Regions from separate parts of the Shewanella sp. NKUCC06_TVS genome, predicted to be linked through region 1. Evidence: riboswitches for the same ligand, from Rfam matches in the RefSeq annotation. Region 1 holds a riboswitch; the other holds the start of a gene.

The links. A riboswitch is a leader RNA that binds a small molecule or an ion and turns the genes downstream of it on or off. The one in region 1 is predicted to bind thiamine pyrophosphate.
Region 2: linked by a shared signal. The riboswitch ahead of thiC (phosphomethylpyrimidine synthase ThiC) and the one ahead of KO531_RS05105 (TonB-dependent receptor) in region 1 are both predicted to bind thiamine pyrophosphate.

Annotation. Positions count from the first base shown of each region.
Region 1 covers NZ_JAHKQX010000003.1:282,391-285,819, forward strand. The annotation lists gene KO531_RS05105 (TonB-dependent receptor) at 1-1,859, opposite strand, end outside; TPP riboswitch at 1,914-2,052, opposite strand; gene KO531_RS05110 (Crp/Fnr family transcriptional regulator) at 2,250-2,930, shown strand; gene tsgA (MFS transporter TsgA) at 2,998-3,429, opposite strand, start outside.
Region 2 covers NZ_JAHKQX010000005.1:258,669-262,097, reverse strand. The annotation lists gene KO531_RS08050 (hypothetical protein) at 1-1,369, shown strand, start outside; TPP riboswitch at 1,537-1,635, shown strand; gene thiC (phosphomethylpyrimidine synthase ThiC) at 1,837-3,429, shown strand, end outside.

The DNA.
Region 1 (3,429 bases):
TCAGTACCATATTTATCCTGATACTGGTAGTCACCGTAGGCCGTTTCTAACCAACCTAAGCTTGAGTAAACTTGCAGATTATCCGTGGCATACCAGGTTGCATCTAACTCAGCGCCATAGTTATTCGAACTGCCTGCATTTTCAGTGAACAAGATAAAACGCTGTGGTTTATCGGGATCTTGCTGTGATGCAGCCACCTGTTGATCTTGTCTGTCCATATAGAACAGCGCCAAATTAGTATCGATAAGTCCAGCTAACCAATGGGATTTAAGGCCGATTTCATAGTTATAGAGCGTCTCAGTACTAAACTCTTTTTTATCGTTCAATTCGACGGGCAAAGTCATGTTGAAACCGCCCGCCTTGTAACCGCGTGCGACTCGGATATAAGCATTGTGTGAGTCGTTCAGCACTTTACTCACAGCAATATGACCGCCCCACATGGTTTCGCTCGGGTCGAAATTATCGTTATTCGTATCAGAGTAATGACTGTTGCGACGCTCTAAACGTAGACCCACAGATAAAGCATAATTTGAGCCCAAATCCGTATCAAGCTGGCCAAACAGTGCATAGTTTGTCGCTTCATACTCTGAGTCTAAGACTTCATCCGGCCAAGTATTGTATTCAGAATACAATTGGTTATCTTCTTTCAGATTCATGGCATACACACCAAGCAACCAATCAGTACTCTCTGCAAAAATACGGCCCTGCTCGGTAGAACTTAGGCGAAACTCCTGCGACGCGGTTTTACGCTGACCCGTTTTATCCCAAAAATAATCGTATTGGCACGGCGCCAGATTGCCATTGTCATCATTACATTGCTTAGAGGCCCAATATTCTGAGTTAGCCCAATCGCCATCGTAACTGTAATGGTGATCGGTATTGGCAAAAGAGGTTAACGAAGTTAATTCGAAGTTTTCTGCGCCAGAATAGGTCGCTTTAAAACCCGCGCCTGTGGTGCGCTGACTATCAACACCCGGTTGATCCGATGTTGTCTGAGTTGGTGAATTGGTTAAACTCCACACATCATAGCCATTATCAAAATCGGCATGCAGCACAGTTAAATCAAACTGCAAATCATCTGTCGCATACCAGCGCAGCTTAGCGCGGCCGCTGAATTCATCGCGACCATTGGTATCATCACGGCCTAAATACAGGTTATCGTGGTAACCATTTTGCTGATGTTGCTGCATTGACACACGATAAAGCAGCTTGCCAGAATCCGTTAATGGGCCAGAACTGAAACCACTAAAAGTGCGCAAATCATCATCGCCTAACGACACTTCGCCGCCATGCTCAAACACATCAGTTGGATCGTTACTCTTCAGATAAATCAGTCCCGCTAAAGCATTCGCGCCGTAACGCGTCCCCTGCGGTCCACGAAGCACTTCGACCTGCTGTAAATCGTACATGCTCGACACCATACCAATACCGGATAAATCGATATCATCTATGATGTAACCCACGGAAGAATTAGGTGCGCCTTGGTATTGTTCCTGTTCCCCTACACCGCGAATTTGAAAATATTTCGGCCGAGAGCTTCCACCTGACCAGTTAAAATTGGCGATAGAATTAAGCAGATCTTCAAAGTGTTGCGCACTTTCATCTTGAATTTTTTGACTGTCGATAACGGTAATGCTTGAAGGCATTTTTTCTAAACTTGAGCTGCGAAAATCCGCCGTCACCACCATGACTTCCATCTCAGTGCTGGGATCGGGTTTATCGATAGCGTCGGTTTGTGCAAAAACAGGGGTGCTCAGCGCTGCGGCGATGGCTAATGCCAGCGGCGCTCGGGCTAAAAATAAGCTTGGCGATACGGTTGAAAATGGGGATTGATGGTTTGACGTTTTACGGTTTGACATAGGACCTCAAATATAATGTTTGAGATCCGGCAACGAATAAGCGATTCAGAAGTGTGCTGTTAATTGGCCCATTCCTACGCCGGTATTAGCCGGATCAGGTTCTAAGGGTTCGTCAGATGACATCTCAGTTTGCAGCCGTCAACGTTAAAATCAGAGTAACATTAATGCACAACAAACACCCCTTGGCGGCGCCTAGTATACATGACGGAAATAAAAAGTGGGCACTCTTATCTCTGCGATTCAATTAAATGTCGCGAAAACCACTGCCCTTCACTTCGTATGATGAAAATGTCTTTAGTATCAGCCTAAATCCTTTCGTCCATTTGACCGCCTATCATGATAATGCTATAGAAGGTCGCAATTTCGAACACAGTAAGAGGACAATAGTCGATGCAGCTAAAACCTTTATCGAAAGGACGTTATAGCCAGCGATGGGAGCAAGACTATCCACTTATTGAAGCGGTTGTACTTAGCTGTATCAGCGAAATAAAAATGCTCAAAAAAGGCGCTCACCTCATGACGCAGGGGGAAGCGATGGCATCACTTGTATTGGTGAAGCAAGGTCGAGTATCACTCGGTCATACCGCGAGAAATGGTCGGTGTTTTCAATTAGGTACTATTGATTGTGATTCACAACTGTTTGGCGAAATGGAGTTCTTCACCCAGTACCACTGTCAACTAGACATTATTGCCAGTGAACCCTTAGAAATCATGTTGATTAGCGCTGAAAAACTGCAACATTGCCTCGGTCAACATCCTCAACTCGCGCTATTTTTCGCTAGTGCAATTGCGATTGACTACCAAGACACAGTGGATATTTTTACTCGGCGACTGCTCTATCCTATCAGTTATAACGTGGCATTTGATATTTACCATGAATACTTAAATGACTTGCCCGTAGATGGCTTTAGTAAACGCTATTTAGAGGCTGAACGATTTGGCACTACCGACCGAGTCTACCGTCGGGCGCTACAAAATCTTGAGGAACGAGGCTTAATTGAGCGGAAAAAAGATGGCATTCGGATTTGTGATCTCAACGCACTCAAGAAATTTGTTGAAGCAGGCATATAACCGCTTTCAACATAACCCACACTCGACTTAATTTAACAACCGAGTGTGGGATGGATGCACAGGTAAATTAACTTACCGATGGCGAGTGTTGTTCCATAGCCGATTTCATCCGACTTGAAACGATCAATAGCATAAATATCGCTGCGTAAAGCAAAGGAATCACATACATCACTGTTTGTAATCCGATAATACGTTCAAAGAAAGAACTGATGGCTGGGCTAAACATCGCCCCTGCACTTCCGCTAATAAGAATATATGACACATTTTTGCTGCTGGCTTTTTTTACAAAAGACACGCCATAAGCAATAAATGCATTATAAAGCGCGGCACACACAAAACCATAACCATAGGTTAAATAAGCTATCCAATTAAGATTATTGGTACTGACAATGGCAGCGGTGATCACCATAGCTAAAGCAATAATACCGACTAAGAAATGGTGAATTTTTACACGAGTCACAATCACAGTCGAAATTAACGCCCCAATTAGCGCAGCGGA
Region 2 (3,429 bases), on a different contig from region 1:
GCCTTTTCAACATCAACCCAAGGCCGCGCCTTTATTGACAGCATCTCCTACAGCGATAGCGATTGGAGATGATGTCGATAGTGCTTTGCTGATTTCGGCCACATCGCCAGAAGGTGAGACTTTTATCGCATTTGATCATCACCTCGGTGAACTGGATGCTGCTCAAACGCCTGTTTTTACCACTAATGCGGAGACATTAGCGTTCAATAGCGATGCAGGTCATTCAGCCTCTAAGCATGACACCCAAGCTATAGACCAAGAGCAAGCCCAAGATTTAGTACTGCAAGAAATCCGTGCTAAACATCAACATCAACATAAATTGGTTCCTGAGTCTGAATCCAAACCTGAACTGTCTAGGACAATACAAACTAGTGCTCAGGGATTGGGTACGAGATCAGTTTTGCGTGCTCGTCAGCCATATTTCAAAGAATTAAGTCTGTTATTTTTCGTACTCTTAGTGCATGTGTGTTTATTTTTACTTATCTGCATTTTGTGGCGTCCGCAGCTAAATCCCTTTGGATTGAAGGAAATAGAAAGCCGTGGCCCTAAAGTGGCAGCGATCAAGGCTTACTTTATTTATGCTCCCGCGGTAGAGAAAGCCGAAACCTCAGAGTCCGAAACTGAGATCAAGGCCGAGGATAAGACTGAAGCGACAAATTCTGTTACGCCTACAATTGTTCCCACACCTCAAACTCAAGTGAAGCCTCTGCCAATACTTGAAAAGGTCATGCCTGAAACAATAGCACCCGAAAAGGCCGTCTCTGAAAAAGTAGAGTCGGAAAAAGCAAACCCAGATACGGTTAAACCGGACATCACTCAATCGAGCCAATCTCAATTAAAGAAAACTCAATCAATTGCCCCAAGTGAAGTTCAACCCACTGAAGCGATGGCAAAAAAACCAACTAATACGCTTGATACCACAGAAATAAAGCCGCAGCTTGGCGCTAAGAGCTCGCCCGCAGCAGAAGGTGAGAGCACAATAGCGACAAGCTCAAGCATGAGTTTATTCACGCAGCAATATTTTGAACGTCAGCGCGAGCAAGCGCTCGATGATCTCGTGATTGAACAGGCCGATAAGTTCACCCGGAAATCGAATATGAGTGAAATGAGCCCAGAGATGGAGGTGCTATTTGTCCCTAACGCCGATGATTTCGGTGGCACAACGAGTCTAGATTTACCCTTAGACCCAAATCGTATTGTGCGTAAAGGAGATACTTGTTATCGCGTGGTACAAGTCGGCACTCAAGTTAATCCTTACGCCGAAAATTTAGGCTTCTCATTTGACTGCAGTGGCAAAAAAATCAATCAAGCTATTGATGATGCCATTCAATCTCAATTAAATAAAATGATGCTCAAACCCCATAAATAGTGACTTTCTTTTATGATCTATTTTCATGCTAGTTATAACTTTTTTAGTTTTATTTAATTTAATCAATTAAAAACAATGAATTATGAATCTTTATTTTGGATTGGTAGTTAAGGTTTTTAATTGCTTTTTTCCTTGTTTGTTGCTGCCGCTTCTGTCTATACTGCGCACTCATCTTGTCGGAGTGCCTCTTGGCTGAGACCGTTTATTCGGGATCCGTTGAACCTGATCAGGTTAAAACCTGCGAAGGAAACAAGCGTAATAACACATATTAAATCGCCAAAATAGACGGCTTGAACACCTGTTAACTCAGCAGTGTTTTAAGCCTTAATGTTGAGATTTAATTGTTATTGAGCAGGGTAACTCAATTTTTGAAGCCAGTGTTGGCCACAAAAATTGATTGCCATGCCCAGCTATCAACAACTCAATTCTCCAGACAAGCAACTCCATTTTTTAACGTGAGATTGCTTATGTCCAGTTCAAACCCAAACCCAGCTGTAGCTGCCAATGCTATAGAAATCACAGCGCCAGAATCGACAATCCCTAATAAATCGACAGTGGCTAATAAATCGGCTGAGTCTAGTCAATCAATCGTGCCTAAGGCGCCGAGTCGCCGCGAAACCCGTGCGCAGGCCCAAGCCTTTATTGATACGTTAGCGCCACTGCAACATCCTAATTCACAAAAGATTTACCTCGAAGGCTCTAGTGCCGATATTCGCGTTGGTATGCGACAAATTATGCAGACGGATACGCTGGTGGGCGGTACAGATGATGCGCCTATCATGGAAAAAAATCCGCCAATCCGCGTGTATGATTGCGCCGGACCTTATTCCGATCCTGAGGCCGACATCAATGTGCGCCTCGGCCTTGGTAAATTAAGACAAAACTGGATCCTAGCCCGCAACGATACAGAGCAATTACCCTGCGCTACATCGGATTTTACCCAACAAAGGCTCGCCGATGACGGTTTAGACCATCTGCGTTTTGAGGCAGGTTCGAGTGCGATTGTCCGCCCACGCAGAGCGCTGCAGGGCAAACGCGTCAGTCAATTACACTATGCCCGTCAAGGGATTATCACTCCCGAAATGGAATATGTGGCGATCCGTGAGAATATGGCACTTGCGCAAGTACAGGATGAAATCCTCAATCGTAAAGCCAAGGGCGAAGCCTTTGGTGCCTTAGTTGGTGAACCGATTACCGCCGAATTTGTCCGCGCCGAAGTTGCCCGTGGCCGCGCGATTATTCCGCTGAATATTAACCATCCCGAAGCCGAACCTATGATCATCGGGCGTAATTTTCTGGTGAAAGTGAACGCCAATATCGGTAATTCTGCGGTGACGTCTTCCATCGAGGAAGAAGTAGAAAAGCTCGTCTGGTCTACCCGTTGGGGCGCGGATACTGTCATGGATTTATCCACGGGTCGTTATATCCACGAAACCCGCGAGTGGATCATCCGTAACTCGCCAGTGCCCATTGGCACAGTGCCGATTTATCAAGCGCTGGAGAAAGTGAACGGCGTGGCAGAGGATTTAACCTGGGAAGTGTTCCGCGATACCTTGATTGAACAAGCTGAGCAAGGTGTTGATTACTTTACTATTCATGCTGGTGTGCTGCTGCGTTATGTGCCGATGACGGCTAAACGTGTTACTGGGATCGTTTCTCGCGGCGGTTCAATTATGGCCAAATGGTGCCTGAGTCATCACAAGGAAAACTTCCTCTACAGCCATTTTCGTGAGATCTGTGAGCTTTGCGTCGCCTACGATGTATCCCTGTCTTTAGGCGACGGTATGCGTCCCGGATCGATTGCCGACGCCAATGATGCTGCCCAGTTTGCAGAGCTTGAAACCTTAGGTGAGCTAGTCAAAATCGCGTGGGAATACGACGTACAAACCATTATCGAAGGGCCGGGACATATCCCGATGCAGCTCATTAAAGAGAACATGGACAAGCAGTTAGCTCACTGCGATGAAGCGCCGTTTTACACGCTTGGCCCGCAAATCACCGATATCGCACCTGGGTATGATCATTTCACCTCCGGCATAGGCGCGGCCATGATCGCTTGG